One region of the Mycobacterium sp. 20KCMC460 genome, then DNA from elsewhere that is predicted to be linked to it. Evidence: predicted binding sites of a transcription regulator. Region 1 holds the regulator's gene; each other region holds the start of a gene.

Region 1 (10,672 bases):
CGCCCGAAACGGGCATTCCAGAACCCAGCCTCGGTGAGCTCGCGCTCGAAGATCGATCCGCGCTGCGCCGCGTCGCCGGGCTGTCGACCGAACTCACCGACGTCTCCGAAGTCGAATACCGGCAGCTGCGCCTGGAGCGGGTGGTGCTGGTCGGCGTGTGGACCGAGGGGACCTCAGCCGACAACCAGGCCAGTATGGAGGAGCTGGCGGCGCTGGCCGAAACCGCTGGCTCCGAGGTCCTCGAAGGCCTCATTCAGCGCCGCGACCGCCCCGACCCGTCCACCTATATCGGCTCCGGCAAGGCCCAGGAGCTGCGCGAAGTGGTGATCGCCACCGGCGCCGACACGGTGATCTGCGACGGCGAGCTGTCCCCGGCCCAGCTGACGGCGCTGGAGAAGGCCGTCAAGGTCAAGGTCATCGACCGCACCGCGTTGATCCTGGACATCTTCGCCCAGCACGCCACCAGCCGGGAGGGCAAGGCACAGGTAGCGCTGGCGCAGATGGAATACATGCTGCCGCGCCTGCGCGGCTGGGGTGAGTCGATGTCGCGGCAGGCCGGCGGTCGCGCCGGTGGCAGCGGTGGTGGGGTGGGCCTGCGCGGCCCGGGTGAAACCAAGATCGAGACCGATCGGCGCCGCATCCGCGAGCGGATGTCCAAGCTGCGCCGCGACATCAAGGCGATGAAGCAGGTGCGCGACACCCAGCGCAGTCGCCGGCTGCACGCCGACATGGCGTCGATCGCCATCGTCGGGTACACCAACGCCGGCAAGTCGAGCCTGCTCAACGCGCTGACCGGGGCGGGAGTGCTGGTCCAGGACGCGCTGTTCGCCACGCTGGAGCCCACGACGCGGCGCGCCGAGTTCGAGGACGGCCGGCCGTACGTGCTCACCGACACCGTCGGGTTCGTGCGGCACTTGCCCACCCAGTTGGTCGAGGCGTTTCGGTCCACTCTGGAGGAGGTGGTGGACGCGGACCTGCTGGTGCACGTCGTCGACGGCTCCGACGTCAACCCGCTGGCCCAGATCAGCGCGGTTCGGCAGGTGATCTCCGAGGTCATCGCCGACCACGACACCGCGGCGCCACCGGAGTTGGTGGTGGTGAACAAGGTGGACGCGGCAAGCGGCCTGATGCTGGCCAAGTTGCGTCACGAACTGCCCGGCGCCGTCTTCGTCTCCGCGCGCACCGGGGAGGGGATCGACGCGCTGCGTGTTCGGATGGCCGAACTCGTGGGTCCGACCGACGCCGCGGTGGACGTGGTGATCCCCTACGAGCGCGGTGACCTGGTCGCCCGGCTGCATGCCGAGGGTCGGGTGCAGCAGGCGGAGCATCAGGCGGACGGCACGCGGATCAAGGCCCGGGTGCCGGCGGCTCTGGCCGCCACCCTGCACGATTTCGGTCGGGGGGCCTGACCGCTGCGATCAGCCGTCGGGGCGTCCGGCCACGCCTGCCGCCGACCAACCGCCCGGTTGGTATATGTTGGTGGCAGGTCTGCCAAATTTTCGCTACCCGGAGGTCGCACGCATGAGCGGTGCCGTCAAATACCAGCGCACGCTTTTCGAACCCGAGCACGACTTGTTCCGCGAGTCCTACCGGGCCTTTCTGGACCGCCATGTCGCGCCTCATCACGAGGAATGGGAGAAAGCCAAGATCGTCGACCGCGGCGTATGGCTGGAGGCCGGCAAACAGGGCTTCCTCGGGATGGCCGTCCCGGAGGAGTACGGCGGCGGCGGCAATCCGGATTTTCGCTACAACACCATCGTCACCGAGGAGACCACCGCCGGACGCTACAGCGGCATCGGGTTCGGTCTGCACAACGACGTCGTGGCGCCCTACCTGCTGAAGTTGACCAACGAAGAGCAGAAGCAGCGCTGGCTGCCCAAGTTCTGCACCGGCGAACTGATCACCGCGATCGCGATGACCGAGCCGGGTACCGGCAGTGACCTGCAGGGCATCAAGACCAGGGCGGTCAAGCAGGGCGACCACTACGTCCTGAACGGTTCGAAGACGTTCATCACCAACGGCATCAACTCCGACCTGGTCATCGTGGTCGCCCAGACCGACCCCGAGAAGGGTGCGCAGGGCTTCAGCCTGCTGGTGGTCGAGCGCGGCATGGAGGGTTTCGAGCGGGGCCGCCACCTGGACAAGATCGGTTTGGACGCCCAGGACACCGCGGAGCTGTCGTTCACCGATGTGCACGTGCCCGTCGAGAACCTGCTCGGCGAGGAGGGCCTCGGCTTCATCTACCTGATGCAGAACCTGCCCCAGGAGCGGATCAACATCGCGGTGATGGCGGCCACCGCCATGGAAACCGTGCTCGAACAGACGCTGCAGTACACCAAGGAACGCAAGGCGTTCGGCAAGCCGATCGGCAGTTTCCAGAACAGCCGGTTCCTGCTGGCCGAGTTGGCCACCGAGGCGACCGTGGTGCGCATCATGGTCGACCAGTTCCTGGCGCTGCACCTGGAAGGCAAGCTGACGGCCGAGCAGGCCGCGATGGCTAAGTGGTACTCGACCGAGAAGCAGGTCCAGCTGATCGACCGGTGCCTACAGCTGCACGGCGGGTACGGCTACATGCGCGAATACCCGGTCGCCCGGGCGTATCTCGATGCTCGGGTGCAGACGATCTACGGCGGCACCACCGAGATCATGAAAGAGATCATCGGCCGCGGCCTAGGCGTCTGACCTCCGCCCAGGCATCGGCAAAGTCCCCTCGCCACCCCAGCTCGCCCGGGAGTTCCGCACGCCGCGTGTTCGCGACACGAGCGCGGCACGGCATCATTTCGACATCGGCTCGGTATCCGTTTCCGTAATATCTACAATTTGACTTCGCATTTCTCGTTCGCAAGAGCAAAGTAATGCGAGCCCGGCGACGATGCGGACCGTTGCGGGGAAACGGCCCACGGCGGTGAATCCGCCGGCTCGCCAGGTGGGCAGGGCATCGGCTGGGAGGCTTGGTGAACGGGCAGAGAGGTCAATTGAGCAGGCTGTTCGGGCGGGCGTTACTCGGCTTGGCGGCTACTGCGCTGGCCGTCACGCTGATGGCGCCGACCGTCTCGGCGTCCCCGATCGGCGATGCCGAGGCGGCCATGATGGCCGCTTGGGAGAAAGCCGGCGGCGACACGTCGACGCTGGGAGCCCGCAAAGGCGACGTATATCCCGTCGGGGACGGATTCGCACTGGAATTCGACGGCGGCAAGATGTTCTACACGCCGGCCACCGGCGCCAAATACATGTTCGGACCGATCCTGGCCAAGTACGAGGCGCTGGGCGGTCCGGCAGGCAGCGATCTGGGTTTCCCGACCATCAACGAGGTTCCCGGCCTGGCCGGACCCGACAGCCGGGTCAGCACCTTCGCCGCCAGCGACAACCCGGTGATCTTCTGGACCCCCGACCACGGCGCGTTCGTGGTTCGCGGCGCGCTCAACGCGGCGTGGGACAAGTTGGGCAGTTCGGGCGGCGTGCTGGGCGCCCCGATCGGTGACGAAACCTACGACGGCGAGGTGACCTCCCAGAAGTTCACCGGTGGCGAGGTGTCCTGGAACCGCAAGACCAAGGAGTTCACCACCAATCCCGCGACCCTGGCCGAGCAGCTCAAGGGCCTGCAGGTAGCGATCGACCCCACGGCAGCCATCAACATGTCCTGGCGCGCCGCCGGCGGAGCGAACGGCCCATTGGGCGCCAAGAAGGGCGGTCAATATCCGATCGGCGGCGACGGGATCGTCCAGGACTTCAACGGCGGCAAGATTTTCTTCAGCCCGGCCACCGGAGCCAATGCGGTCGAAGGGCCGATTCTGCAGAAGTACGAGGCGGTCGGGGGACCGGTCAGCAGCGACCTGGGTTTTCCCACCGCCAATGAGGCCGACGGCGGCATCACGCCCGCCAGCCGGATCGCGACATTCTCCGCCGCCGACAAGCCGGTGATCTTCTGGACGCCCGATCACGGCGCGTTCGTGGTGCGCGGTGCCATGAAGGCCGCGTGGGACAAGCTCAAGGGCCCCACCGGGAAACTCGGCGCCCCCGTTGGGGACCAGACCATGGACGGCGACGTGGTGTCGCAGAAGTTCACCGGCGGCAAGATCTCGTGGAACCGCGCCAAGAACGCCTTCAGCACCGATCCGTCGAACTTGGCGCCGTTGCTGTCCGGCCTGCAGGTCGCGGGGCAGAACCAGCCGAGTAACTCCGCGTCCCCGCCGCCGGCTAAGAAGTTCACCTTCCACTGGTGGTGGCTGGTCGCGGCCGTACCGGTGCTGCTGCTCCTGCTGATGTTCGTATTGGTGTTGGTGGGCATGCGCCGTCGCCGCGCCGCCGGCCAGGTTGTACCCGAGTACGAACGAGAACCGGAACTCGATGTGGGCGCCGGCTACGAGCCCCGCGCCGACGTGCCCTGGGGGCACGACGACATCGACTACGGTTCCGAGCGATTCCCGCCCGTCGACGAGCAGTTCGAGGAGCATGCCGACTCCGGTCCGGCCGGGCGGGTCAGCTGGTCCCGGGGCGGGCTGGTCGGCGGCGCGGAGCCCGGCCGGGACGTCGGCGGCGACATCGATCGCGACGTTGCCGACGCTGAGCCGCGCCTCGACGACGAGTATGACGACGAATTCGCCGAATATGCGGCTGTGGGCGACGAGGGTTACGAGTCGGGGGAGCTCGCGGAGTTCGGCGACGACGAGGATCCCGACGCGGTGGGCACCACTCCGATTCCGATCGTGACGCGCAGTGCCTCCGGCGAGTTGATCGTGGAGGAACCGGCGGCCGCCGAGCCCGTCACGCCGGAAGTTTTCGAAACCGACGTCATGGTGCCGCAGACGCACTTGCCCGGCATCGGCGTGCCGGAAGTGGATGCGCTGGAAAGCGATGTGCCGGAGAGCTTCCCGGACGATGAGTACCTGAACGACTTCTACGCCGACGCCGAACCCGCCGATACTGAATCGGCTGCTGCCGAATCCGCTTTCGCCGAACACGCTTTCGCCGAAAACGCAGCTGCGGAGTCCGCCTACACCGAATCCACATATGCCGAAACCGACGAGACCGAACCCGCCGACGAGGAGTCGCCGGACTTCGCGTCTCCGCCGGAGGCCGCCCCCGTCCCCGAGGTTCGGACGGGCCGGCATGCAGCTGCGGAGCCAGCCGGGTACACCGCGGAGGCCGATACGCCGTATGCGGCTGCGCCGCGGGCCGAGGCGCCGGTGGCAGTGCCCGCGGGCAGCGCCGCAGTGCGTCCCACCATCCATCTGCCGCTTGACGATGACCCGTATCGCGCGCCGGACGGCTATCCGATCAAGGCCAGCGCCCGGTTCGGCCTGTACTACACGCCCAGCAGCGTGCTGTACCACGACACCTTGGCCGAAATCTGGTTCGCCACCGAGGACGCTGCCCGAGCCAATGGCTTCGTGCGAGCTGATTAAGCGCTCGCGCCGGCGCCGGGTTAGACCTTGCGGATAACGGTGACGACTTTGCCGAGCACGATCGCGTCGTTACCGGGAATGGGATCGAACGCGGGGTTGTGCGGCATCAGCCACACCTGACCGCCGGCCCGCTTGAACGTCTTCACGGTCGCTTCGCCGTCGATCATGGCGGCCACGATGTCACCGTTGTCGGCGACGTTCTGCTGACGCACGACCACCCAGTCGCCGTCGCAGATCGCGGCTTCGACCATCGATTCACCGACAACCTTGAGCAGGAACAGCGTCCCTTCCCCGACCAGCTCGCGCGGCAGCGGGAAGACGTCCTCGACGGCCTCTTCGGCGAGGATAGGACCGCCTGCGGCGATCCGTCCGAGAACGGGGACGAAGGTGGGTTCTGGTAATGCGTCGGAACCGGCAACGTCGGTAACCGGCGGTGTCACTGCGTCATCGGCGCCGCGCACGTCAACCGCGCGCGGTCGGTTCGGGTCGCGGCGTAGGTAACCTTTGCGCTCCAGGGTGCGCAGCTGATGTGCTACTGACGACGTCGACGTCAGGCCCACCGCGTCACCGATCTCGCGGATGCTCGGCGGATACCCGCGGGTGGTCACCGAGGAGCGGATTACTTCCAGGATGGTGCGCTGCCGCTCAGTCAGCGCGTTGTCGACCGCGTGCAAGCCCGAGGTGTCGTTGCTGTCGCTCATGGCTCCGAATGTAACCGCATCCGCGTCAAGAATCAAACATGTGTTCGACCGGCGCGTCGGGGTCCGGATCGGGCGCGTCGATCTGCGCAAATTCGTCGAATCACAAGTGTGTAACTTACCGATGGATCGGGTATTTAACAGTCACCAGCTGGTTGCACCGACTAAACCCTGTCGGTGGTGTGCTCTACCGTTTTGCTCGTGCGACACGCCTCGCTCAAATGTTCGGATATCGAACACATGAGCGACTAGTGTCGAACACACGAGCGATATGTAGTCGACCGGAGGGAACGGCATGACACTCATCTACGCGGGTCCGCACCGCAACGGCAGCACGCAGAGCCCGCTGAACAGGCCTGTCAACAGGCCCGCCAGTGAGTCTCCCTCCTATCGGGCGGGGCGCAACCGGTCGGTCCGGCCGGGGCCGGCCCCGACCCGCCGGTGCGCCGATGCAGTACTACGGCACCGGCGTCGTTCGGTCCACCGCCACGCACCACCGCCGGCCGGTCAGCGTGCGGACGACGATCGGCCTGGCTCTCCTCGCCGGGGTCATCACCGTCTGGCTGGGGCTGATGGCGAACTTCGGCAGCATCATCAACGGTGACTCGGCCGAGTCGACGAGCAAGATGCCTGCCGCATTGGCCGTGGTGCGAGTCGAGCCGGGGGAGTCTTTGCAGGACCTGGCCGCCCGGGTCGCTCCCGGCGCGCCCGTTCACGACGTCGTCGAACGCATCCGCGACCTGAACGCGCTGGACTCGGGGTCAGTCTCGGCGGGGCAGACACTGATCGCGCCGGTCGGCTGACGTCCATCGCCGCCGCAGCTTGAATAGGTAAGCGCACCAGCGCTTTTCCACTACCAGAGATCGAGGAGGATCTACTCCTAGCGTGCGCATTGGCCCGGCTGAGCGGCGCACGGGTACTCTCGGGGTGTTCTGCGGACCCCGTAACGTCAGCGCGGCGAAGGAGCGGCCATGCATTGCCCGTTCTGCCGGCATCCCGACTCCCGAGTGATCGACTCCCGGGAAACCGACGAAGGCCAGGCAATTCGTCGTCGTCGATCCTGTCCGGAGTGCGGACGCCGGTTCACCACCGTGGAAACCGCGGTGCTCGCGGTAGTCAAGCGCAGCGGCGTCACCGAGCCGTTCAGCCGCGAGAAAGTCATCAGCGGTGTTCGGCGGGCCTGCCAGGGGCGCCAGGTGGACGATGACGCCTTGAACCTGCTGGCTCAGCAGGTGGAAGATGCCGTGCGGGCCGCCGGGCCGGAGGTGCCCAGTAACGAGGTTGGCCTGGCCATCCTGGGTCCGCTGCGCGACCTCGACGAGGTGGCCTACCTGCGCTTCGCCTCGGTGTACCGATCCTTCTCGTCCGCAGACGATTTCGAGCGCGAGATCGAGGCACTGCGGGCTCACCGTAACGTGTCGGCGCCCAACTGAGCAGGCATCGGTGACGCCGGAACTGCACCCCGAACTGGCCGAGCTGGCCCCGCTGCTGGGTACTTGGGCGGGAAAGGGTTCCGGTGAGTATCCGACGATCGAACCCTTCGAATATCTCGAAGAGGTGGTGTTCTCCCACGTCGGCAAGCCATTCCTGATCTACGGGCAAAAGACCAGGGCGGTCACCGACGGGAAGCCGCTGCACGCCGAAACGGGCTATCTGCGGGTGCCGCAACGCGGTCACCTCGAGCTGGTGCTGGCGCATCCCAGCGGTGTCACCGAGATCGAGGTCGGTAACTACTCGGTCAGCGGTGACGTCATCGAAATGGAGACGGTCACCTCCGATATCGGTCTGACGCCGACAGCCAAACACGTAACCGCCCTTGGGCGTTCCCTGCGAATCGACGGCGACCAGTTGTCCTATTCGCTGCGCATGGGTGCGGTCGGTCAACCCGTGCAGCATCATCTGTCGGCCGTGCTACACCGCAAATCCTGACCGGCGTGCGCGTCAATCGATCTGTCGCACAGTGTCTTCGGTGACGCGGCCGGCGATCCGGACCCATGTTCGCGGACTCCAGCGGGTTTCGATCACCGATCCGTTGCCCTGCGTGATCACCAGATCCCTGCTCAGGTAGTCGGTCAGCCGCATGGCCGCCGAACCGGTTGCCTGGTCCTCGGCCACTCCCAGGTTGGCGGCGAACATCCGGGCCCGGACAGCCCCGGCGGACCGGTCGGCCCAGGCCCAGAGGTAGTGCGCGACATCGTCGGAGTAGTCGGCGGGATCGGCGGACACGACCGCGTCCGGTGACTCCAGATCGTGGATGGCGAAGTCGGGTGCCCACTCCGCGGGTGCCTCGATGGCGGTGCGATCGTCCTCGTAGCTCACCTGCACCAGGCCGGCCGGCACCTGCAGAGTGTTGACCGGCAATCCGCGTTCGCGTAACCACCACGACGCGCCGACGGTCGGGTGGCCGGCGAAGGGCAGCTCGATTAGCGGTGTGTAGATGGTGGCCTGAGCCGAAGTGGAATCGGCGGTCGGCATCTCGACGAAAACCGTTTCGCTGTAACCTAATTCGGTTGCGACGCGCTGCCGTTCGGTGGCATCGACCACGTCGGCGTCCACCACCCCCAACGGGTTGCCGAACCTGCCGTCGGAGTCGGTGAAGACCCGCAGCACGGTCACGTCGACGGTCATGAAGCTTCTGACCTAGGTTGCGCTGCGCTCGTCGGCTCCCATGGCGTTGAGCACCGCGACTCGGGTGTCGGCAGGCCCGGTGATCGTGCGCTCGCCGCCACCGGAGCGAAGCAGTTCCCGCAGCGCGGCCTGGTCGTATTCGGGGGGCACGGTGCTGTCGATGAATCGCTGCACGACGTCGAGGAACCGGGCCGGGTCGTCGTGGAAGGGGAAATGGCCGGCGTCGGAGAATATCTCGATCCGAGAGCCGGGCATCGCGGCGTGGGCCATGTAGGCGTGCTGGACGGGGATCACGGAATCCTTTTCGCCCCAGACGATCTGCACCGGGATGGCTTCGGTCAGATAACATCGGTCCAGCATTGTGACGATCTGTCCGCGCCAGTCCACCACCGCTCGCAGCGTGCGGGTGAACGCCGACGAGGCGGTCGGCTCGGGCAGGTCGTTCAGGATCCGCAACATGTTGGGCAGATCGCGGCCGATGGCCGTCGAACCCAGCGCGCGGCCGGCCAGCTGGCCGAGCAACTGAACCGCCGGCAGCACCATCGGCAGCCGCAACAGCGCCAAGGCTTCAGCGCCCATCGGCAGCGACGCGAACCGCAGCGCGATGTTGACGTCCTTGGTGACGCCCCCGGCGCCCACCAGGATCAGCCGGTCGACCAAATGTGGAAACTGGTAAGCGAATTGCATCGCCACACCGCCGCCCAGAGAGTGCCCGACGATGGTCACCCGCTCGATGTCGAGCACGCTGAGCAGGTCGCGCATGCCGTTGGCGTAGGCAGCGGCCGAGTAGTCGGCGCGCGGCTTGTCGGACTTGCCGTGCCCCAACAGGTCCGGGGCGATCACGGTGAAGCGCTGAGCCAGTTTGGCGTGGATCGGCGCCCAGGTCGTCGAATTGTCGCCGATGCCGTGGATCAGCAGGATCGCCGGACCGGACCCCGCTATCCGGAAGGCCCGCTTGTAGCCGTGGATGGTGCGGTACTGCAGCGACGGGGATGTCACTTCCCGCACCGGGCGAAGATTGCGCGTCCGCTCGGGCATGTCGCCAACCTCGTTGTCGTCAGGACGTCACGCAGCGTTAGCCCGTGTCGTCGTCGTCACGCTTCTTCTCGGCCTGCTGAGCCAGAAAACGCTCGAACTCTGCTCCGAGTTCATCTCCGCTAGGCAGGTCCTCGTCTCGCGTCAGCAAGGACCTGTTTTCCTGAGCGTCGATGAACGCATCGTACTGGCGCTCGAGTGCCGTCACCACTTGAGCGACTTCCGCGCTCGCCCGAACCTGTTCGTCGATTTTGGCCCGGATCTCGGCGGCCGCCTCGGCCAGCGCCGTCAGCGGCAGTTCCAGAGAGCCCGTCTTGGCGACCTGCTCGAGCAATGCCTGCGCTGCCGCGGGATAGTCGGTCTGGGTCAGGTAGTGCGGGACGTGGACGGTGAATCCGACGACCTCGTGGCCGTGCTGGGCCAAGCGGTATTCGAGCAGGTTGGCCGCGCTTCCGGGGACCTGGATCTCGGAGATCCACGGTTGAAAGTCGCCGATGAGGTCCGGGTTGTTGGAGTGTGCGGTCATCGTGACGGGCCGGGTGTGCGGGACGGCCATCGGGACGGTGCCCAGACCGATGGTCCGTCGCACACCGAGCCGCTCGGACAGCAGCCGCACCGCGGTGATGAAGCGTTCCCATTTCAGGTCCGGCTCCATGCCGGCCAGCAGCAGGAACGGGGTGCCGACGCTGTCGCGCAGCGCGTACAGACTGAGCTCGGGGTCGTCGTATTTGGTGAAATGGTCGGTCTTGAACGTCATCAGCGGCCGGCGGGAGCGGTAGTCCAGCAGTTCGTCGATCGCAAAGGACGCCACCAGCTCGGTGTCCAGGGCCGCTTTGAGGTGCGCGGCGGCCAACCGGATCGCATGGCCGGCGTCGGAGAAGCCCTCCAGTGCGTGTACCAGCACCG
Region 2 (10,672 bases), 600 kb from region 1:
TGGAGCCGTTCGCGTCGCTACCGACCGAGCAGATCGCCCAGACCATCGCGCCCAACCTGCAGCGCTACCTCACCGGGGATCTGCCGGAGGGCTTTGCGCCGTGAATCGGGCGTGCTCGTCGTCGTCGACGTCGCGGGCCTCGTCGACCAGCAGGACCGGAATGCCGTCGTCGATGCGGTAGGCGCGGCGCAGCCTCGGGTTGTAGAGGATCGTCCCGTTCTCGACGAGCAGCAGCGGGCCACGGTCGTCCGGGCACACCAGGATCTGCAACAAGGTGTCGTCAAGCATCGGCCTTCACCGCCTTACCGCTGATCTGGGCACGCGCCGCCGGGGTCAGCCTACGGAATTCCTTACTGGTGGCGTCGAAATACCAGGCCTGCCGGCCGGACTTAGGGATTCCGGCGGCCCGCAGCGTGCTCACGGTGGGCCGGTAGGTTGTGCTGAGCGTCAACTTCGGCACCACCTGCACGATGTCGGGGCCCAATCCCACCGCCATGTTGGCCACGGCCTCGGTCAGGTCCGCGGCAGTGATGGTGGCGCCCGGACGCAACGTCACCGCGGACACCGCCAGCTGCCGGTCGCCCACCGGGACCCCGTAGGTCACCGCGAGGTCGACCGCGCTGATCAGGCCGAGCGCGTCGGTGACCAGTTCGGCGTACACCATCCCGCGTGCGGTGGGGACCACCGATCCACGCCGGCCCGCCAGCCAGAAGTCACCGTCTTCGTCGCGGTAGAAAAGGTATTCGGTGGAGATCCAGGTGTCGGCGGGCGCGAAGACGCCGCGCTTGACCGAGGCAGTGGGATCGATCGGCCCGCGGGATTGGGCGAGCAGCACTCCCACCTGATTGGTTGCGGCCACCTGGACGAAGCCGTTGTCGTTTTCCAGGATCAGATCGTGTTCCGCGTCGTAGGCGCCGAGTTCCACCCGCCCGGCACCGGGCAGCGGCCGGCCCTTGCTGCCGACCTTGACGCCCGACACATTGGCCAGCACCGCCTGCCCGTCGGTGGTGGCGAAGAACTCGACGACACGGGCAGGGGCGAACGCGTCGACGACCCGCTCCCACAACCCGGTCGGCATGCCCGAGCCGATGAACAGCCGCACCGGGTGGTTGCCGTGCAGCCCGAACTCGGGGTCGTCGACCACGTCGCCCAGCATCGCCCAGGTGTAGGACACCACGGTCACACCGTATTGGCGTACCTCGGCGACGAACCGTTCCGGGTTCAGGCCCCGGGACAGCGCGATGCGGGTGCCGCCGACGACCGCGCCCCCCAGGCTGACCAGCAGCGCGGATTCGTGGTGCAGCGGCGTCAGACAGTAGACGGTGTCCTTGCGGTCCAGCGACGCGGTCGAAGCGGTTCCGAAAGCCGACAGGGCCCACCGGAAATTGGTGATCTGTTTGGCGACGAGTTCGCCGCCGGCCGAACTGAACGCGATGAACGCCAGGTCGCGGGCGAAACCCGGGTTGGGCCGATACCAGGCCGGCAGTTGCACGATGTCCGGATCGATCTGCTCCATGTCGATGACGTCAGCATCGTCGGGCAGATGCAGATCGCGGGTCTCACCGCCGCCCAGCACCAGAATCTGGCCGGGCAGCTGGCGGGCGGCCTCCAGGTTGATCGGGTCGGTCAGGATTTCGCTGACTCCGCCGAGCCGGGCCTGGGCGGCCAGGTCGACGTCTTGACGCATCAGCACGGCCACCCCGCCCAGCCGGGACAGCGCGGCTATCGCGACCAGCGCGCTGGGCCGGGTTTCCATCAGGATCCCGACCCGGTCGCCCTGGCGCACCCCGACCTCGATGAGACCCCGGACCACGTTGTTGATGCGGCGGTTGACGGCCTCGTAGGTGTGCACCCGGCCGTCGAACAGCAGGAACTCACCCTGCGGGGCGTCGTGCGCCTGCTCGTCGATGATGCGGCCCAACGAGATTCGGGTGTGGTCGTTGAGCTGACCGAGTCGGGCCAGCCTGGGCAGCGTACGTACGGTCTCGACGGCCAGCGTGCGCATCGACCGGTTGGCCGCGACGACGGCGTCCGCGGCACCCCGTGCCACCGCCAGTGCGGCTTCGGAGACCTCGCCCATGCCGTGCACAAGGCGGGTACTCAACGCCACGCCACTGTCGGTGTGCTCGGCCGGTTGTTCGACCATCGGGTGGATGTTCGCCGGCTGATCGCCGCCGCCGGAGATCCATCGCACCCACTCGGCAACGGTGGGCCAGCTCTGCAGGGCGGCCCGCGAACCCACGACAAGTCCGAAATGACCTGTGCGGATCAGGCTTTCGTAGACCTCGGTGTTGGGCGCGGCGCGCCGGATACCACGCACCGATGCCGGCTGACCGATGTCGTCGACCTCACCGACGAACGCGAGGACCGGACAGGTGATATCGGTGAGCGTCACGAGTTGCCCGTTGATCGCGAAACCGCCGGTCATCATCCGGTTGTGGGCGATGAATTGCTTGAGCAGTTCCGAGATCGCCGGGCCCGACCAGGCGATCCAACCTTCGCGCTCAAGGAATCGGCGCTGCTGTTCGCGCGGCAGCAGGGCCTCGCGGTCGTGTAGCTGCCGCAGGAAATCGACGCGGGCCTTGGCCGTCTTGAGCGGATCCATCATCTGGAAACCGGTGCGCGCCATCCAACTTGGGATGTTCAGCCGGTTGAAGACGTGGTCGGCCATGAAATCGGCCATGGCCGGGGCCAGGTTCGGCGGCAGACCCATCGGCAGCGCGGCCAGCGTGTCGACCGGGGAGCCGAAGGTGACGATGCTGGCCAGGTTCTTGGACCGCCGATAGGCCGCGACCTGGTAGCACCACATTCCGCCCTGCGAGTAGCCGACCAGGTGCACGTCTTGCCCGGAAGCATCTCTGACGGTGTCGATGGCCTGGCTGAGTGCGACGATGTGGTCGGCCAGGGTGCGCTGCATGCCGCCCTCGACCTTGTCGGGCGAGCCGAAGTCGATGACCCAGGGGTCCAGTCCGCTGGCGTGCAGGATGCCCACCGCGCCGTCCTCGCGGGTGACGTCCCACATGTCGGCCGACATCATCATCGGGTGCACCATCAGCACCGGCGGTCCGACTTTCGGCTGGCCTGGCCGATTGTCCGGCGGGAAGTACCGCCGGAGCTTGTACATCGGCACGCTCTCCACGGTCTGGGACGGCGACGGGGCGCTGCCCGTTTCCAGGCCGCCCAAGCGCAGCACTTCCAGACCGTTCTGCGCTGTGGCCACCAGACGCTCGACGGGTCGGGTGACGATCGACAAATTGAGATCCACCGCTGCTCCTGACTGCTCGCTGAGTTGGCCTTGACCAGCGTGGTCATCATGGCACATCGGCCCCATGGCACGGTCCGAGCGTTAAGCCCGTGTTAAAAGGGTGGTGGTTCGTCGTCGGGTGGGGCGGGGCCGCCGTGGCTGAGGCCGCCGTGGCTGAGGTAGGCGGCATCGCCGGCGGTGCGGGCTTGGCGGTTGTGGCGGCGTTCGGTGGCGATGCGGGTGGCGCGGTCTTGGGCGCGGGTGCGGCGGCGCCTGGGCATCATGGCGGTGCGCTCGGCGCAGTAGTCGGCCGGTGGGGTGTCGGTTTCGGGGCTTGGCATGCCGCCGACGGCGGCGCACAGGCTGGGGAACAGCAGGGCGCTGCCCGGCGTGGTGACGTGAGTCTCGCCGGCCGGGGAGGTCAGGATCAGGGTGCCGTCGGCGAGTTGTTTCTCCCGCCAGCCCCAGAAGGATTTCACCAAATGATGTGTGCGGCAATAACATTTGAGGTTCCCGGCGTGGGTGGGTCCACCCTGGGCATACGGGATGGTGTGGTCCACGTCGCAGCGGGTGGCCGGCACGTCGCAGCCCGGCCAGCGGCACGTCAAGTCCCGGCACCGCACGAAATCGGCCAGCTGTTGGGAAGGGCGGTAGCCGGGTTCGGGGGGACGGCAGCCGGGATGGATCAGCGGTACCTGCTTGGCGGTTAGCGCCAGTTCGGCCAGCACCTCGGGGGTGATCAGCGCGCCGGCCTCCACCAGCGACGCCGGGGTGCTGCCGGCGCCGGTCAGGGTGGCGCGCTCGGCGATGACGTGAATAACCACCGCCGGGGAGGGTTTACGGTCCTGCGCGGCGCAATCCTCGCGCGCGCAGCGGCATCCCAGCCGATCCGCACCGGCGGCCAGAGCACCCAGGGCATCGGCACGGCGCTCGTCCATACTGCGTGGGTCGTGCGGGCACACCGTCGCCGCCAGCGCGGACAGTCGCGCCTGCAGCGCGCGGGCATCGGGGGTGAACAGCCCGCCCTCGAGGTAGGTGATGCCCTCATGATCATCGCTGAAGCTGACCTCCCGCTGGACGTGGCGCTCCTGCCGCCGGCGCACCGCATCCCGGTCCGCCTGGGCCACCAGGGAATCCACTTTGCCGGCCAGCCGGCCCGCGGTCAGCGACGGCCAGCGGGTCAGGTTGGCTGCGACCAGCCCATCGACGCGGGCCAGCACCTCGGGATCGGTGATCAGCTCGGTGCGTGACACCACGGTGGCGAACGCGCAGAAATCGATCTCCCCGGCCGCAAACAGTGCCCCTACTTTCGGCACCCGCTCGCGCAGTGCGCGCGCCCAGCGCAGTTTGGTCTGCGCGCGGCGCTGGCTGATCCGCAACCCCGCGGCCACTTCGGCGGCCACCGCTTCCATCGTGTCGATTGCCCAGTCCGCGGTCTCAGCGCTCTGGGTCAACCGATACGCGAACAACTCACCGATGGCTTTCAACTGCGCGGCGGCGGCCTGGTTCTCCAACCGCGCCCCCGCGCGTACCGCCTCCATCCAGCCCGCCGACTCCGCGGTTGGGGTCCGCAACACGCGACGCCGCAGCTTGTCCATGTCATCGAGCCACGCCCACAACACGGCCCGATCTTCGGTATCGGGTGGTTGTACATTCAGCGGCTCGAACACATGTTCGATTGTACCGCAGCCGCCGACGATACGCACCCGAAGTCCGGGGGGCATCACCCACCGATTCCGACTCTTGGCACGGTCGTCCGCTCTATCCGTGGATCCACCCCGCCTGCTCCACCTACTACCGTCGTGCGGGTGGCGCACCTACTCGGGGCCGAGGCGGTCCACCTGGCGTATCCGAACCAGGTGATATTCGAGTCGATCACCCTGGGGGTGAACGACGGCGCCCGTATCGGCATCGTGGGGCGCAACGGCGACGGCAAGTCCAGCCTGCTCGGCCTGCTCACCGGCCGATTGACGCCCGACACCGGTCGGGTGACACTTCGAACCGGGTTGCGGGTGAGTGCCCTCAGCCAGGCCGACACCTTGCGCCCCGATAGCACGGTCGGCGCCGAGCTGGTTGGCGACCAACCCGAACATCAATGGGCCGGCGACGCCCGCATCCGCGACGTGGTGAGTGGGTTGGTCTCCGACATCGATTGGCGAGCAAGGGTTTCCACGCTCAGCGGTGGACAACGTCGACGGGTCCAGCTGGCGCAACTGCTCATCGGCGAATGGGACGTGATCGCCCTCGACGAGCCCACCAACCACCTCGACATCGAGGGCATCACCTGGCTGGCCGGCCACCTCAAACAACGCTGGGCGCGCAACAGCGGCGGTCTACTGGTGGTCACCCACGACCGCTGGTTTCTCGACGAAGTCGCCACCACCACTTGGGAGGTGCACGACGGCGTCGTCGAACCGTTCGAGGGCGGGTACGCCGCGTATGTCCTGCAGCGGGTCGAGCGGGACCGGCAGGCGGCCGCCTCGGAGGCCAAGCGACAAAACCTGATGCGCAAGGAACTGGCCTGGTTGCGTCGCGGCGCCCCGGCGCGGACGTCGAAACCCAAATTCCGGATCGAGGCCGCCAACCAGCTGATCGCCGACGTACCGCCGCTGCGCAACACCGTCGAATTGGCCAAGCTGGCCACCGCCCGGCTGGGAAAAGACGTCATCGACCTGCTCGGCGTGTCGGTGTCGTTCGACGGACGTCCGGTGCTGCGGGACGTCGAGTGGCGCATCGCGCCCGGGGAGCGCACCGGAATCGTCGGGGCCAACGGTGCGGGGAAATCCACCCTGCTGGGATTGCTGGCCGGAACGGTCCAGCCGGATACCGGGCGGGTCAAGCGTGGCAAGACGGTCCAACTCGCGGTACTCGACCAGCAAGGCGACGAGCTGAAAGCGCTGGCCAGCGAGCGGATCGCCGATGTGCTGGGCCGTCTGCAGAGCGGCTACGAAGTCGAAGGTCGCGAGATGACTCCCGCCCAGCTGCTCGAGCGCCTCGGGTTTGCCCGTGGACAACTCTCGGCGCGTATCGGCGAGCTGTCCGGCGGCCAGCGCAGGCGCCTGCAACTCATGCTGACCCTGCTGGCCGAGCCGAACGTGTTGCTGCTCGACGAGCCCACCAACGACGTGGACACCGACATGCTGACCGCGACCGAAGACCTGCTCGACTCCTGGGCGGGCACGTTGATCGTCGTCTCCCACGACCGCTACCTGCTCGAACGCGTCACCGATCAGCAGTACGCGATCCTGGACGGTCGATTGCGACACCTGCCGGGCGGCATCGACGAGTACCTGCAGCTCGTAGCCGCTGCGTCCGCCAAACCCGCTGACCGGCCGTCCGCCGCGCCGGCCTCGCAGACGATGTCGGGCGCCCAGCGGCGGGCTGCCGAGAAGGAATTGGCGGCAGTCGACCGCCAGTTGGCCCGCCTCGCCGACCGTATCGCCGCCAAGCACTCCGAGCTGGCCGAGCACGATCAGTCCGACCATGTCGGCGTCACCCGACTGACGCAGGAGCTGCGCTCCCTCGAAGACGAGGTCGCCGAGATGGAGGCTCGATGGCTGGAGTTGTCGGAGGCGCTGGAATGAAACCCACGCGCTGAGTCCCCGTCCGGGCCTGACGATCCAGGCGAAAAGCTAGTGCCAGCGCAACAGTACGAGTTCAGAGCAGAAGCCGGGCCCCATCGCCAGCATCAGCCCCTGGCTACCGCTGGGCGGTCGCTTCTCGATGGTGTCGCGCAGGATGTGCAGCACCGACGACGACGACAGGTTGCCGATGTCGCCGAGCGAGCGCCACGTCAGCTCCAGCGCCTCGGGCGGCAACTGCAGGGTGTCGGTGATCGCATTGATCACCTTGGGCCCGCCGGGGTGGCTGACCCAGGCCGCGATGTCGTCCTTGGTCAGATCATGCGTGGCGAGGAAGCCTTCGACGTCCGCGGCCAGGTACTGCTCGATCAGGTCCGTCAAGTCGGGTGAGAGCCGCAGCCGCAGACCGGCCGAACTGACGTCCCAGCCCATGATGTGCAGCGACTCGGGGTAGAGGCGGCTGCGCGAGTCGACGATCCTGGGTCCGCTGATCTGCAGCTGTTCGGCTCGCCGGTCACCGACGGCTACCACCGCGGCGGCGCCGTCGCCGAACAGCGCCGACCCGATCAACCCGGATACGGTCGGCTTGATCGCCGGATAGGTCAGCGAGCACAGCTCGACCGAAATCAGCACGGCCACGTCGTCGGGTGCGCCACGCAGATAGTCGTGCAACCGGCCCACACCGGCCGCCCCGGCCACACAGCCCAACCCGAACAGTGGCATCCGCCGCACGTCGGGCCGCAGGCCAAGCCTGCCGGCAATCCGGGCATCCAGCGACGGAACCGCCACGCCGGTAACCGTCGTGGTGATGATCAGGTCGATGTCGTCTGGCTGCAGTCCCGCCTCGTTGAGCGCCCCCATCAGCGCTTCGATTCCGAGGTCGACAGCCTTGTCGATGAAGATCTCGTTGGCGTCACCGAAGTCGGTGAGCGCCGGGTACTGATCCAGCGGCAACACGAAGTGCCGCCCGTTCACCTTCGCTGACTTGTGCAGCTTCCGGACGATTTCCTCGTGCTCCTTGAGACCGGGGAACTCGACGAACAAATCGGTGATCTCACTCTGGCTGTATCGGTGTGGTGGCAATGCACCAGATACACCTGCGATGACGCTCATGCACCTGCCTCATTCAGTTAGTCGCCGGCCAGTCCGCCCCGATCAGACTCCCCAAATCGGGGAGTTTAATGGGCGTTCGACTGCATCGCAAAAACGACCGCTATTCAACACCTGTCTTATTTGGCCGGGATTCGGGGTGATCAGCCATTGTCTCCATCGCCGTCTAAAGTCATCGCAATTAAATCGTCGGGACTCAGCGAATCGATGTCGTTGTCGCTCATTGAGTGTTCTGACGTGGCCCTATCCGTTCGCCCCGCCAACAACAATAGTTTCTCGAGTAGTCCGGTCCTGCGCAGTTCCGCGATGGGTATATTGCGCAGCTCCGACCAAATTCTTTCGTTTTCGGGCCGATTATCATAATGGTCGCTCAGCTGATCGCAGAGATGGTCGGCCAGCGCCGTTGGAGTCGGATAGTCGAAAATCAGTGTGCGCGGTAGCGACAATCCGCTCAGCGCACTCTCCGCCCTGAGCCGGTTGCGCAGCTCGACACCGCCCATCGAGGTGAACCCGAGGTCCTGAAAGGGCCGCTCGGGATCCACGTCGCGGCCACTGCCGTGACCCAGGACCGCAGCGGCGTGCCCACACACCAGGGCGATCAGCTGACGACGCCACTGGGCGGGATCGAGATGTTGCAACCGTGCGGCCACGGGCTCGACGGGATGCTCGACCACGCTGTCACCGGCCGTCAGCCAAAACCTTTGCCGGGCAAAAGCATACGTGGGTAGGTCTACGCGCCGACAACTCAGCCCGTCGAAAGTGGCCGCCCAGTCGACTTCCACACCCGCGGTGAACAGTCGCGCCGCCGCGGTCAGCACCGCGTCGACTTCGGGAACGCCGGCCGTCAGCGTCGCAACCGAAACCTCTTGCTCCGCGGTCAATCCGGCGCCCGGACCCACCTCGATGAACGCCTTGGCGCCAAGGCCCACCACGGTCGACACGCCGTCGCTGAACCGCACCGGGTTGCGGATGTGCTCGGCCCAGTACCGGGCCGAGCCGTAATCCGCGCCGGCCAGCTCCCCGGTGACATTGGACACCAACGGGGTCCGCGGGCGATGCACCTGCAGGTCTGCGAGTCGCCGGGAGAATTCGTCGACCATCGGCTCCATCAGGGCCGAGTGGAACGCGTGAGACACGGCCAACCGGCGTACCCGCCGTCCCTGTTCGGCCAATTGCTTGGCCACCGCACCGACCGCGTGCTGCGGTCCGGACAACACTACCGAGTCGGACGCATTGACCGCTGCCAGGCTGACCTGCGCGCTCATCAGCGGCGTCACCTCCGCTTCGCTCGCGGCGACGGCGACCATCGCACCGCCGGCCGGTAATGCCGCCATCAGCTTGCCCCGCTGGACCACCAACCGCGCGGCATCCGCGAGCGACAACACTCCCGCCGCGTGGGCCGCGGTGATCTCCCCTACCGAGTGCCCCATCACGAAATCAGCTGTGACGCCCCAGCGGCACAGCAGTTCCGCCAAGCCGACCTGCACCGCGAACAGGGCCGGCTGAGCGAACTCGGTGCTCTCCAACGCCGCCCCGTCACTGCCCCAGATAACCTGCCGCAGCGGCGATCTCAGATGCAGGTCGAGTTCGTCGGCAGCCCGGTCGAAGGCCGCCGCGAACGCCGGAAAGCGTTGGTAGAGCCCGCGGCCCATGCCCAGGTACTGCGACCCCTGCCCGGGAAACACGAACACCGTCTTGCCCAGCGATCGGGCCTGGCCGGCCACTACCCCAGCCCCCGGCGCCCCGTCTACCAGTCCGGCCAGACCGTCCGTAATGCGCTTACGGTCGGCGGCCACGATCACCGCCCGGTGCTCGAACACCGTGCGCGTGGTGGCCAACGACCAACCCGTATCAGCAATTCCGAGCGTCATAGCCTCCTCGGCCAGCCGGCGTGCCTGCCCGCTCAACGCCTCCGCTGACCGGGCGGACACTACCCACGGCACCATCACCCCGGTATCTGATTCGGCGGCAACCACTTTGGCTTTCGGCGCCGGTTCGACGATCACGTGTGCGTTGGTGCCGCCCATACCGAAAGATGACACCCCGGCCACCCGCTCATCATCGGTCCAGGGCGCCAACGCGGTGTTGACCCGCAGTCCGGCTCCGGCGACATCACCGGCGGGTTCGTCGAAGTTCAGGCTCGCCGGCAGCGCCGTATTCGCCACGGCGAGCACCGTTTTGAGCAGACCGGTGATACCCGACGCGGCGCCGGTATGCCCGACATTGGTCTTGACCGACCCGATGGTCAGCGGGCGGCGCCGCGGACCGAACACTTCGGCCAAGGCACTGACCTCGATGGGGTCCCCGACCCGGGTGCCGGTCCCGTGCGCCTCCACATAGTCGACCTGCGCGGGGTCCAGCCCCGCATCGGCCAGCGCCAGCCGTATTACGTCGGCCTGCGCAGTCGCCGACGGGACCGTGAGGCCCGGGGTCTCACCGCCCGCGTTCCCGACAGCGCTGCCGGAAATGATTGCGTGGACCCGGTTTCCGTCGTCCAGGGCAGCGCCGAGAGGTTTGAGCAGGACCAAGGCGGCACCGTCACTTCGCACATAACCATCCGCACGCGCGTCGAACGCGTAGGTGTGGCCCGACGGCGAGAGAGCGCCGAATTCCATTTCCAGAGACTCGATTTCGGCCGCCAAATTGAGCTGGACGCCGCCGGCTACCGCCATCGAGGCCGTTCCGGCCCGGAGCGCCTCGGCGGCCAGGTGCACCGCGACCAACGAGGACGACTGCC
Region 3 (10,672 bases), 120 kb from region 1:
CGAGGCGGTGCGCGCGCAGGTCGCCGAATTCACGCACACCTGCTTCATGGTGACGCCGTACGAGGGTTACGTCGCGGTCGCTGAAGAACTCAACCGGATCACCCCGGGGGCCGGAGAGAAGCGCTCGGTGCTGTTCAATTCCGGCGCCGAGGCCGTCGAGAACGCCGTCAAGGTGGCGCGTGCCCACACCGGCAAACCCGCCGTCGTCGCGTTCAACCACGCCTACCACGGCCGCACCAACATGGCGATGGCGCTGACCGCCAAATCCATGCCGTACAAGAGCGGGTTCGGACCGTTCGCGCCCGAGATCTACCGGGCGCCGATGTCCTACCCGTACCGCGACGGCCTGGTGAACAAGGACCTCGCCACCGACGGCGACAAGGCGGCCGAACGCGCCATCGCGGTGATGGACAAGCAGGTCGGTGCCAAGAACCTGGCCGCGGTCATCATCGAGCCGATCCAGGGCGAGGGCGGGTTCATCGTGCCGGCCGAGGGATTCCTGCCCGCCCTACTGCGGTGGTGCCGAGAGAACGACGTGGTGTTCATCGCCGACGAGGTGCAGACCGGGTTCGCGCGCACCGGCGCGATGTTCGCCTGTGAACACGAGGAGATCGAGCCGGATGTAATCGTCACCGCCAAAGGCATCGCCGACGGCTTGCCGTTGTCGGCGATCACCGGCCGCGCCGAGATCCTGGACGCCTCCCACGCCGGGGGCCTCGGCGGCACCTTCGGCGGCAACCCGGTCGCGTGCGCAGCCGCGCTGGCCACCATCGCGACCATCGAGTCCGACGGGCTGATCGAGCGCGCGCAGGAAATCGAACGCCTGATCACCGAACCACTGTTGCGGGCGCAGGCCGGCGACGAGCGGATCGGCGATGTGCGGGGCCGCGGCGCCATGATCGCCGTCGAACTGGTGAAGCCCGGCAGTTCCGATCCCGATCCCGAGCTGACTTCGAAGCTGGCCACCGCGGCACACGCCGCCGGCGTGGTCGTGCTGACCTGCGGCATGTTCGGCAACATCATCCGACTGCTGCCACCGCTGACCATCAGCGACGAGTTGCTGACCGAAGGCGTCGAGGTGCTGACGGGCTTACTCGCCGAACTGTGACGGGTCGACGGATGTCCGCACCCGGTGCCCCAACTCACAATCGGTTCGCGGCGGGCGTCATTGAGAAATAATGTTAGTTTTGCTAACGTTCTTGTAGTCAGCGCAACGTCGCGCAAATAGCCTTCAAATTTTTTCTGTCAAAGAGGATTGCCATGTCGAACATCACCAACGAAGAACGGATAGCCCGCCGCGCCGAAGAACTCATAGCCAACGACCCGCAATTCGCCGCAGCCCAGCCTGACCCCGCCGTCGCCGCAGCGCTCGAACAGCCCGGCAAGCGGCTGCCGCAGGTGCTGCAGACCGTCCTGACCGGCTACGCGGACCGGCCCGCGCTGGGCCAGCGTGCCGTCGAATTCGTCACCAGCCAAGCCACCGGGCGCACCGAACTCGCACTGCTCCCCCACTTCGACACCATCACCTACCGCGAACTCGGCGAACGAATCGACGCGGTCGGCCGCGCCCTGACCGCCGATTCCGTGCAGATCGGCGACCGGGTCTGCGTCCTGGGCTTCACCAGCGTCGACTACACCACCATCGACATGGCGCTGGGCAGCATCGGCGCCGTCTCGGTGCCGCTGCAGACCAGCGCGTCGATCGCCGGGTTGCAGCCGATCGTCGCCGAGACCGAGCCCATCCTGATGGCGGCCAGCGTCAACCAACTCTCCGACGCCGTCGCGTTGATCTCCGCCGGCTTCGCGCCGGCCAAGCTCGTCGTCTTCGACTACCACCCCGAGGTCGACGACCAGCGCGAGGCCGTGGCGAACGCCGCCGATGCGCTCGCCGCCACCAACGTCGTGGTCGAATCCCTGGCCGAACTCATCGAACGGGGCCGGACGCTGCCGGCCAACCCGCTCGCGGAAGTGGCCGAGGACGCGCTGGCGCTGCTCATCTACACCTCGGGCAGCACCGGCGCCCCGAAGGGGGCCATGTACCCGCAGTACAACGTCGCCAAGATGTTCCGCCGGTCGGCCAAGAACTGGTTCGGCCCGACGGCCGCGTCGATCACGCTGAACTTCATGCCGATGAGCCACGTGATGGGCCGCGGCATCCTCTACGGCACCCTCGGCAACGGCGGTACCGCGTACTTCGCCGCCAAGAGCGACCTGTCCACGCTGCTGGAAGACCTGGCCCTGGTGCGGCCCACCGAGATGAACTTCGTGCCGCGCATCTGGGAGACGTTGTACGCCGAATACCTCAGTGAGGTCGACCGCCGCCTGGCCGACGGCTCGGCGGACCGCGCGACCGTCGAAGCCGAGGTGCTGGTCGAACAGCGCGAGCACCTGCTGGGTGGCCGGTTCATCTTCGCGATGACCGGTTCGGCCCCCACCTCCCCCGAACTCAAGACCTGGGTCGAGTCCCTGCTGGAGATGCACCTGCTGGACGGCTACGGCTCCACCGAAGCCGGCATGGTGCTGTTCGACGGCGAGGTGCAGCGTCCCCCGGTCATCGACTACAAGCTGGTCGACGTGCCGGACCTGGGCTACTTCAACACCGACCGGCCCTACCCGCGGGGTGAGCTGCTGCTCAAGACCGAGAACATGTTCCCGGGCTACTACAAGCGCCCGGAGATCACCGCGAACGTGTTCGACGAGGACGGCTACTACCGCACCGGCGACGTCGTCGCCGAGGTCGCGCCGAACCACGTCGTCTACGTCGACCGCCGCAACAACGTGCTCAAGCTGGCGCAGGGCGAGTTCGTCACCGTCGCCAAGTTGGAGGCGGCATTCGGCAACAGCCCGCTGGTCCGGCAGATCTACGTCTACGGCAACAGTGCCCACCCGTATCTGCTGGCGGTGGTGGTGCCGACCGAAGATGCCCTGTCCCGGTACTCGGTCGATGAGTTGAAGCCGCTGATCGCCGACTCGCTGCAGAACGTGGCCCGCGAGGCCAACCTGCAGTCCTACGAGGTGCCGCGCGACTTCATCATCGAAACCACGCCTTTCACCCTGGAGAACGGCCTGCTGACCGGCATCCGCAAACTGGCCTGGCCCAAGCTCAAGGCGCACTACGGCGAGCGGCTGGAACAGCTCTACGCCGACCTGGCCGCCGGCCAGGCCAACGAGCTGAGCGAACTTCGCCGCACCGGCAAGGACGCGCCGGTACTGACCACCGTCACCCGGGCTGCGGTCGCCCTGCTGGGCGCCGCCAGCGCCGAGGTGTCCCCCGACGCGCACTTCACCGACCTCGGCGGGGACTCGTTGTCGGCGTTGACGTTCGGCAACCTGCTGAACGAGATCTTCGACGTCGAGGTGCCGGTCGGCGTGATCGTCAGCCCGGCCAACGACCTGGCCGCCATCGCCGCCTACATCGAGGCCGAGCAGGGCGGATCCAAGCGGCCCACCTTCGCTTCCGTACACGGCAAGGGCGCCACCGAGGTGCATGCCAGCGACCTGACCCTGGACAAGTTCATCGACGCGGCGACCCTGGCCGCGGCACCGAACCTGCCCGGGCCGGCCGCCGAAGTCCGCACCGTGTTGCTGACCGGTGCCACCGGATTCTTGGGCCGCTACCTGGCGCTGGACTGGCTGGAGCGGATGGATCTGGTGGACGGCAAGGTCATCTGCCTGGTGCGGGCCAAGTCCGATGCGGACGCTCGCGCGCGTCTGGACAAGACGTTCGACAGTGGTGACCCCAAGCTGCTCGCCCACTACCAGGAGCTGGCGGCCGATCACCTCGAGGTGATCGCCGGCGACAAGGGCGAGGCCAACCTGGGCCTGGACGCCGCGACCTGGCAGCGGCTGGCCGACACCGTCGACCTGATCGTCGACCCGGCCGCGCTGGTCAACCACGTGCTGCCGTACAGCGAACTGTTCGGGCCGAACGCTCTGGGCACCGCCGAGCTGATCCGGGTCGCGCTGACCGGCAAGCAGAAGCCCTACACCTACGTGTCGACGATCGGGGTCGGGGACCAGATCGCCCCGGGCAAGTTCGTCGAGGACGCCGACGTCCGGGTGATGAGCGCAACCCGCAAGATCGACGACAGCTACGCCAACGGCTATGGCAACAGCAAGTGGGCCGGCGAGGTGCTGCTGCGCGAGGCGCACGACTTGTGCGGGCTACCTGTCGCGGTGTTCCGCTGCGACATGATCCTGGCCGACACCAGCTACGCGGGTCAGCTGAACCTGCCGGACATGTTCACCCGGACCATGCTCAGCGTGGTCGCCTCCGGCATCGCGCCGAAGTCGTTCTACGAGCTGGACGCTGACGGCAACCGGCAGCGTGCCCACTACGACGGGCTGCCGGTAGAGTTCATCGCCGACTCGATCTCGACGCTGGGTGCGCAGGTGCCCGACATCGGGTTCCAGACGTACCACGTGATGAACCCCTACGACGACGGCATCGGCCTGGACGAGTACATCGACTGGCTGGTGGACGCGGGGTATGCGATCGACCGGATCGACGACTACCAGGAGTGGTTGCAGCGGTTCGAGACGTCGCTGCGGGCCCTGCCTGAGCGTCAGCGCCAGTACTCGTTGCTGCCGCTGCTGCACAACTACCAGCGGCCCGACAAGCCGATCAACGGCTCGATGGCCCCGACCGACCGGTTCCGGGCGGCAGTGCAGGAAGCCAAGATCGGCCCCGACAAGGACATTCCGCATGTCACGCCGGCGGTGATCGTCAAGTACATCACCGATCTGCAGCTGCTCGGGTTGCTGTAAGTAGACGCGAAGAAAGCCGGTCGCCTGCGGGCGACCGGCTTTCTTGTGCCGTGCGTGCTACTGATGCGCGACCGGGGTGCGGTGCCGCCGGAACAGCCCGCGCTTCGGCTCGGCCTCGCCGGCCGGCGCGTACTGCTCGCGGGGGGTGGTCAACACGTCGGTCTGCTGCGCGTCGCGGTCGGGCTCGACCAAGCCGCTGTACTGCTGCGACGGCACCGCCTCGACCGGCTGCGCCACCGGCCGGACATCACGCGCCAGCCGGACGGCCAGGCGAGCTACCGCGGCACCGGCCAGGAAGGCGATCAGCACACCCAGACCGGAGAAGTACGCGATCTGCAGCACCGCCCGCTTGCGCTCGGTCGCGGCAACCGGGTCGCCGACCGAGCCGATGCCCAGCAGCGGCGCGAACGCACCGCCCACCACGAACCAGGCGCCGCCCAGAGCGGCCAGCCAGCCGCCGAGCATCCCGCCGGCGCGACTGCGGGAGGCGATCAGCAGCAGTCCACCAACTGCGGTGGCCACGCCAGGCAGCACTTCCAGCCAGCCGCGGGCGGCAGTCCAGGACTGGCCCGGGGTGTAGGCGAAGTCGAAGTTGGGCCCGACGAACGGGATCAGTGCACCCCACAGGCCCAGCAGCACTAAAAGCAATCCGGTCACCGCGCCACGCGAGCGTGGGATACGTCCGCGGACGGGGCGGTCCTCGATGTGTTTCATGGCATCTCCTCGATAGGTACCGAGGTGGGTACCCGCGCCCCGAAGCCTTGAAGCATGCCCACCTATTCGAACAGTCCCGGCTGGCTCACGCCGACCGGTGGCGTCATGCCGAGGTGCGTCCAGGCCAGCGCGGTGGCCACCCGGCCGCGCGGTGTGCGCGCAACCATGCCGGCGCGCACCAGGAATGGTTCGCATACCTCTTCCACGGTGGCGGCCTCCTCCCCACCGCCACCGCCAGCGTCGACACCCCCACCGGCCCGCCCCCGAAGCTGCGGGTGAGTGCCGTCAGCACCGCGCGGTCCAGCCGGTCCAGACCGAGCTCGTCGACGTCGTAGACCGCCAGCGCGAACTTGGCGACGTCGCGGGTGATGACGCCGTCGGCGCGGACCTCGGCGTAGTCGCGGACCCGGCGCAGCAGCCGGTTGGCGATGCGCGGGGTGCCGCGGGAGCGCCGCGCAATCTCGGCGCCGGCTTCGGCACCGAGTTCGATGCCCAGGATTCCGGCCGAACGGGCCAGCACGCGCTCCAATTCGGCGGGCTCGTAGAAGTCCATGTGCGCGGTGAAGCCGAACCGGTCGCGCAGCGGCCCGGTCAGCGCACCGGACCGGGTGGTGGCGCCGACCAGAGTGAACGGCGCGACTTCCAGCGGTATCGAGGTGGCCCCGGGCCCCTTGCCGACCACGACGTCGACGCGGAAGTCCTCCATCGCCAGGTACAGCATCTCCTCGGCGGGCCGGGCGATGCGATGAATCTCGTCGATGAACAGCACGTCGTGTTCGACCAGGTTGGACAGCATCGCGGCCAGGTCGCCGGCGCGTTCCAGGGCGGGCCCGGACGTCACCCGCAGCGACGAGCCGAGCTCGGCGGCGATGATCATCGCCAGCGAGGTCTTGCCCAGCCCCGGCGGACCCGACAGCAGGATGTGGTCGGGGGTGCCGCCGCGGTTCTTGGCGCCCTCGATGACGAGTTGCAGCTGTTCGCGGACCCGGGCCTGACCGATGAACTCGCGCAGCGAACGCGGCCGCAGGCTGCCGTCGATGTCGCCCTCGCCGACCGCCAGGAACGGCGAGACATCGCGCTCGCCGAATTCGTCGAAGCCGTCGCTCATTTCTTCCCCAGCAACGACAGCGCGGCCCGCAGCGCCGTCGAGGTCGTGGCGTCGTGATCGGCGGCCAGCACCTTATCGGTGGCCTCCTCGGCCTGCTTGGCGGCAAAACCGAGACCGACCAGCGCCTCGACCACCGGACCCCGCACCGCGTGGCCGTTGACCGCGGGTGCGGCGCCCGCACCGGCCACCGCACCGATCTTGTCGCGCAGTTCCAGGATCATCCGCTCCGCACCGCGCTTGCCGATGCCGGGCACCCGGGTCAGCGCGGTGACGTCGCCGTCCGCCAGCGCCTGCCGCAGGGCCGGCGCATCGTGCACGGCCAGGGTCGCCATCGCCAGCCGCGGGCCCACCCCGGACACCGACAGCAGCGTGTGGAACAGATCACGGGTCTCGACGTCACCGAACCCGTACAGCGTCATCGAGTCCTCGCGCACGATCATCGCGGTGATCAGCCGAGCCTCGGTGCCGGTACGCAGCGTGGCCAGCGTCGACGGAGTCGCGTTCACCCGATACCCGACGCCGGCCGCCTCGATGACGGCATGATCGAGCGCCACATCGAGAACCTCGCCGCGCACCGAGGCGATCATCGGGCGGCCTTCAGTTTCGCCAGGTACTTGTCGCGCTGCTGGGCGGCCTGCGCTTCGGCGGCGGCCATCCGGGCCAGCATCGGCGCCCGCCAGCAGTGACAGATGGCCAGCGCCAGCGCGTCGGCGGCGTCAGCCGGGGTCGGTTTGGCTTGCAGCGCAAGGATTCTGGTGACCATCGCGGTGACCTGCGCCTTGTCGGCGGCGCCGTTGCCGGTGACCGCGGCTTTGACCTCGCTGGGGGTGTGGAAGTGCACGTCGATGTCACGCTTGGCGGCCGCCAGGGCGATCACCCCGCCGGCCTGCGCGGTACCCATCGCCGTGGAGACGTTCAACTGGGAGAACACCCGCTCGATCGCCAGCACGTCCGGGTGGTGGGTGTCCAGCCATTGGTCCACCGCGTCGCTGATGGCCAGCAGCCGGCGGTGCAGCGGCACATCCGACGGAGTGCGCACCACGTCGACGTCGAGGGCGGTGATCTGCCGGCCACGCCCGCTCTCCACCAGCGACAACCCGCACCGCGTCAACCCGGGATCGACGCCCATCACCCGCACCGCAGCTCCCCATGTCGTTTCCGAACAGCTGTTCGATAGCTTAGCGGCCAGGTCCGACAACTCTGCGCAGGGACACGCACCGATGAGTAGGTTAAGGCCGGTGCCGCTCCATCAGCTTGCCGTCACCCCTGCCGACGTCTCCGGGGCCCGGCTGGCACTGGCGCTCAACGGTCCACCACCACAGCCGCTCGCCACTTCTCGGCTGGCACATCCCGGGGGCAGCACGCTGCTACTGGGGGTGTTGGGCGCCTCGCACGTCGTGACCGTCGAGCACGGCTCGCGACGCTTCTCCGAACAGGTGTCGTGCGCGGTCGACGGCGACCTGCCCGGGCAGTCCGAGGCGCCCGGCTACATCCTCGAATCACTGACCGAGGCGCACTCCGAGGGCACCTTCCGCGCCCTGGCGAAGGAACTGCGCGACCGGTGCGCCCACGAAACCGGTTGGCTCGGTGGGGTATTCCCCGGCGACGATGCCGCGCTGACCGCGCTTACCGCCGAACCCGACGGCCCCGGCTGGCGATGGCAGACCTGGCACCTGTACCCCCGCCGATCCGCCGGCGGCGGGACGGTGGTCCACACCGTCAGCCGGTGGCAACCCTAAGGTCAGCCCTCGTCGAGTGCGGCGAGCACCTCGTCGGACAGATCGACGTTGGTCCACACGTTCTGCACGTCGTCGCTGTCTTCGAGCGCGTCGACGAGTTTGAACACCTTGCGGGCCCCCTCCACGTCGACCGGGACGCTGACCGAGGGCTGGAAGCTGGCCTCGGCGGATTCGTAGTCGATCCCGGCATCCTGCAACGCGGTCCGGACGGCGACCAGATCCGTTGGTTCCGAGATGATTTCAAAGCTGTCACCGAGATCGTTGACGTCCTCGGCGCCGGCGTCCAGGACCGCGGTCAGCACGTCGTCCTCGCTCAGGCCGTTCTTCTCCAGGGTCACCACACCCTTGCGGGTGAACAGGTAGGACACCGAGCCCGGATCTGCCATGTTGCCGCCGTTGCGGGTCACCGCCACCCGGACCTCGCCGGCCGCGCGGTTGCGGTTGTCGGTCAGGCACTCGATCAGCACCGCCACCCCGTTCGGGCCGTAGCCCTCGTACATGATGGTTTGGTAGTCGGCGCCGCCGGCTTCCTCGCCGGCGCCGCGCTTGCGCGCCCGCTCGATGTTGTCGTTGGGTACCGAGGTCTTCTTGGCCTTCTGGATGGCGTCGTAGAGCGTGGGGTTACCGGCTGGGTCACCGCCGCCGGTCCGGGCGGCGACCTCGATATTCTTGATCAGCCGCGCGAATTCCTTGCCGCGGCGCGCGTCTTTGACGGCCTTCTGGTGCTTGGTGGTGGCCCACTTGGAATGGCCGCTCATCGGTCTGACTACCTCTTTCCCTGTGAAAAGTTCGCGTAGCGAGTCTACGTGGCGGTTGCGCCGAGCCTCACCAACGGCATGAACACCTCGTCGACGATCGATTCGAGCTCACGATCGGGAACCGGTTGCAGCGTGGCCATCAACTGATAGCGGAACAGTTCGACGGGCACCCGTGCGACTCGTGCGCTGACCTGGCCCGGCCGGATCTCGCCGCGCGCGACGGCTTGCGCCAGGACTTCCTCGAGGACGGTCTCGCGGCCGCCCTGCACGTAAGCGGAGAGTTCGGCGAGGTTGGTGCCGGCCTCCCGGTAGTAGCCGCCCAGCCGGGTGAACACCAGGGTGGCCAGCCGAGACCGCACCTCGTTGGCCCGGCGCAGCAACGCCAGCATGTCCCCACGCAGGCTGCCGGTGTCGGGTGCGGCCACCACGTCGGATTTCACCTGATGGATCAGGGCGGCCAACAGCAGGTCCTGCTTACCCGGCCAGCGCCGGTAGAGCACCGCCCGGCTGGTGCCGGCGCGGTTGGCCACGGCGTCGATGGTCAGGTCGTCGTAGCCACGTTCGGTCAGCTCGGCCCACGCCGCGTCGAGCAGCGCCTTCTCCAGCACCTCGCCGCGCCGGCGCTGCGGAACTTCGCCCCCCTTAAGAGACATTGCGTTTCCTAATCGATCGAGCTAGCGTGGGTTAGATACGATTTGTATCTTATACGAAGGGGGTCTGCGATGCGGATTCTGATCTCCGGCGCGGGAATGGCCGGCTTGAGCTGTGGCATCACCCTGGCCGAACACGACGTCACCATCGTCGAACGCGCCTACCACCTGCGGGTCAACGGCTCCCCGATCGACATCCGCGGCGAGGCCATCGCCGTGGCCTCCGAGATGGGCGTGCTCGACGGCATCCGGGCCCGACGGGTGGACATGAGCGAGCGCGTGCAGTTCGTGGACCGCAACGGCGACCTGCTCGCCGAACTGCCCGACACCGAGTTCAACGACTGCCCGGACGACACCGAGATCCCGCGCGAGGACCTCGCCCACGTGCTGCGCACCGCCTTGAGCCCGACCACCGAGTTGCGCTTCGGCGAGTCGATCACCGCGCTGCACGACGACGGGGACGGCGTCGACGTGCAGTTCGCCTCCGGTGAGCGGCAGCGCTACGACGTGGTGGTCGGCGCCGACGGAATGCACTCGGCCACCCGCCGGCTCACCTTCGGACCCAAAGAGCGATTCCTGCGACACCTCGGGCTCTACGTGGCACTGGCCGACCTGCCCGGACATATCCGGCAAGAGCGCCATTCAGCGATGTACAACTACCCCGGCCGGATGGCAGGAATAGCCACCTACCGCGATAAAGCGCTGGCGGTCTTCATGTTTCGGGCACCATGGATCGACTACGACTATCACGACCCGGCCGCGCAGCAGCAGATTCTGCGCGACGCCTTCGCCGGCCACGCCGAGTGGAAGATTCCCGAGCTACTCGATGCGGCGTGCCGCGACCCCGAGCTCTATTTCGATTCGGTGAGCCAGATTCACATGCCGTCGTGGCACCGCGGCCGGGTGGTGCTGGTCGGCGACTCCGCGTATTGCGCG

Evidence for each region. The regulator LexA, encoded in region 1, represses DNA repair genes until DNA is damaged. The targets are predictions, from matches to a motif close to CGAACANNTGTTCG.
Region 2: the regulator LexA is predicted to act here: its motif matches at 4,908-4,921, upstream of MKCMC460_RS14220 (HNH endonuclease signature motif containing protein).
Region 3: the regulator LexA is predicted to act here: its motif matches at 7,749-7,762, upstream of ruvC (crossover junction endodeoxyribonuclease RuvC).

The regions. Positions count from the first base shown of each region.
Region 1 is NZ_AP025524.1:2,455,993-2,466,664, forward strand. It holds gene hflX (GTPase HflX) at 1-1,409, shown strand, start outside; gene MKCMC460_RS11535 (acyl-CoA dehydrogenase family protein) at 1,522-2,682, shown strand; gene MKCMC460_RS11540 (LGFP repeat-containing protein) at 2,955-5,405, shown strand; gene lexA (transcriptional repressor LexA) at 5,426-6,106, opposite strand; gene MKCMC460_RS11550 (LysM peptidoglycan-binding domain-containing protein) at 6,553-6,906, shown strand; gene nrdR (transcriptional regulator NrdR) at 7,075-7,536, shown strand; gene MKCMC460_RS11560 (peroxynitrite isomerase) at 7,547-8,032, shown strand; gene MKCMC460_RS11565 (PhzF family phenazine biosynthesis protein) at 8,045-8,731, opposite strand; gene MKCMC460_RS11570 (alpha/beta fold hydrolase) at 8,744-9,769, opposite strand; gene MKCMC460_RS11575 (proteasome assembly chaperone family protein) at 9,807-10,672, opposite strand, start outside.
Region 2 is NZ_AP025524.1:3,057,285-3,067,956, reverse strand. It holds gene MKCMC460_RS14235 (TetR/AcrR family transcriptional regulator) at 1-104, shown strand, start outside; gene MKCMC460_RS14230 (Trm112 family protein) at 70-288, opposite strand; gene MKCMC460_RS14225 (acyl-CoA synthetase) at 281-3,322, opposite strand; gene MKCMC460_RS14220 (HNH endonuclease signature motif containing protein) at 3,358-4,842, opposite strand; gene MKCMC460_RS14215 (ABC-F family ATP-binding cassette domain-containing protein) at 5,053-6,828, shown strand; gene MKCMC460_RS14210 (type III polyketide synthase) at 6,877-7,938, opposite strand; gene MKCMC460_RS14205 (type I polyketide synthase) at 8,079-10,672, opposite strand, start outside.
Region 3 is NZ_AP025524.1:2,578,103-2,588,774, reverse strand. It holds gene gabT (4-aminobutyrate--2-oxoglutarate transaminase) at 1-1,108, shown strand, start outside; gene car (carboxylic acid reductase) at 1,261-4,767, shown strand; gene MKCMC460_RS12245 (hypothetical protein) at 4,825-5,481, opposite strand; partial or broken gene ruvB (Holliday junction branch migration DNA helicase RuvB) at 5,544-6,589, opposite strand; gene ruvA (Holliday junction branch migration protein RuvA) at 6,586-7,176, opposite strand; gene ruvC (crossover junction endodeoxyribonuclease RuvC) at 7,173-7,727, opposite strand; gene MKCMC460_RS12225 (DUF2617 family protein) at 7,828-8,328, shown strand; gene MKCMC460_RS12220 (YebC/PmpR family DNA-binding transcriptional regulator) at 8,331-9,086, opposite strand; gene MKCMC460_RS12215 (TetR/AcrR family transcriptional regulator) at 9,131-9,739, opposite strand; gene MKCMC460_RS12210 (FAD-dependent monooxygenase) at 9,809-10,672, shown strand, end outside.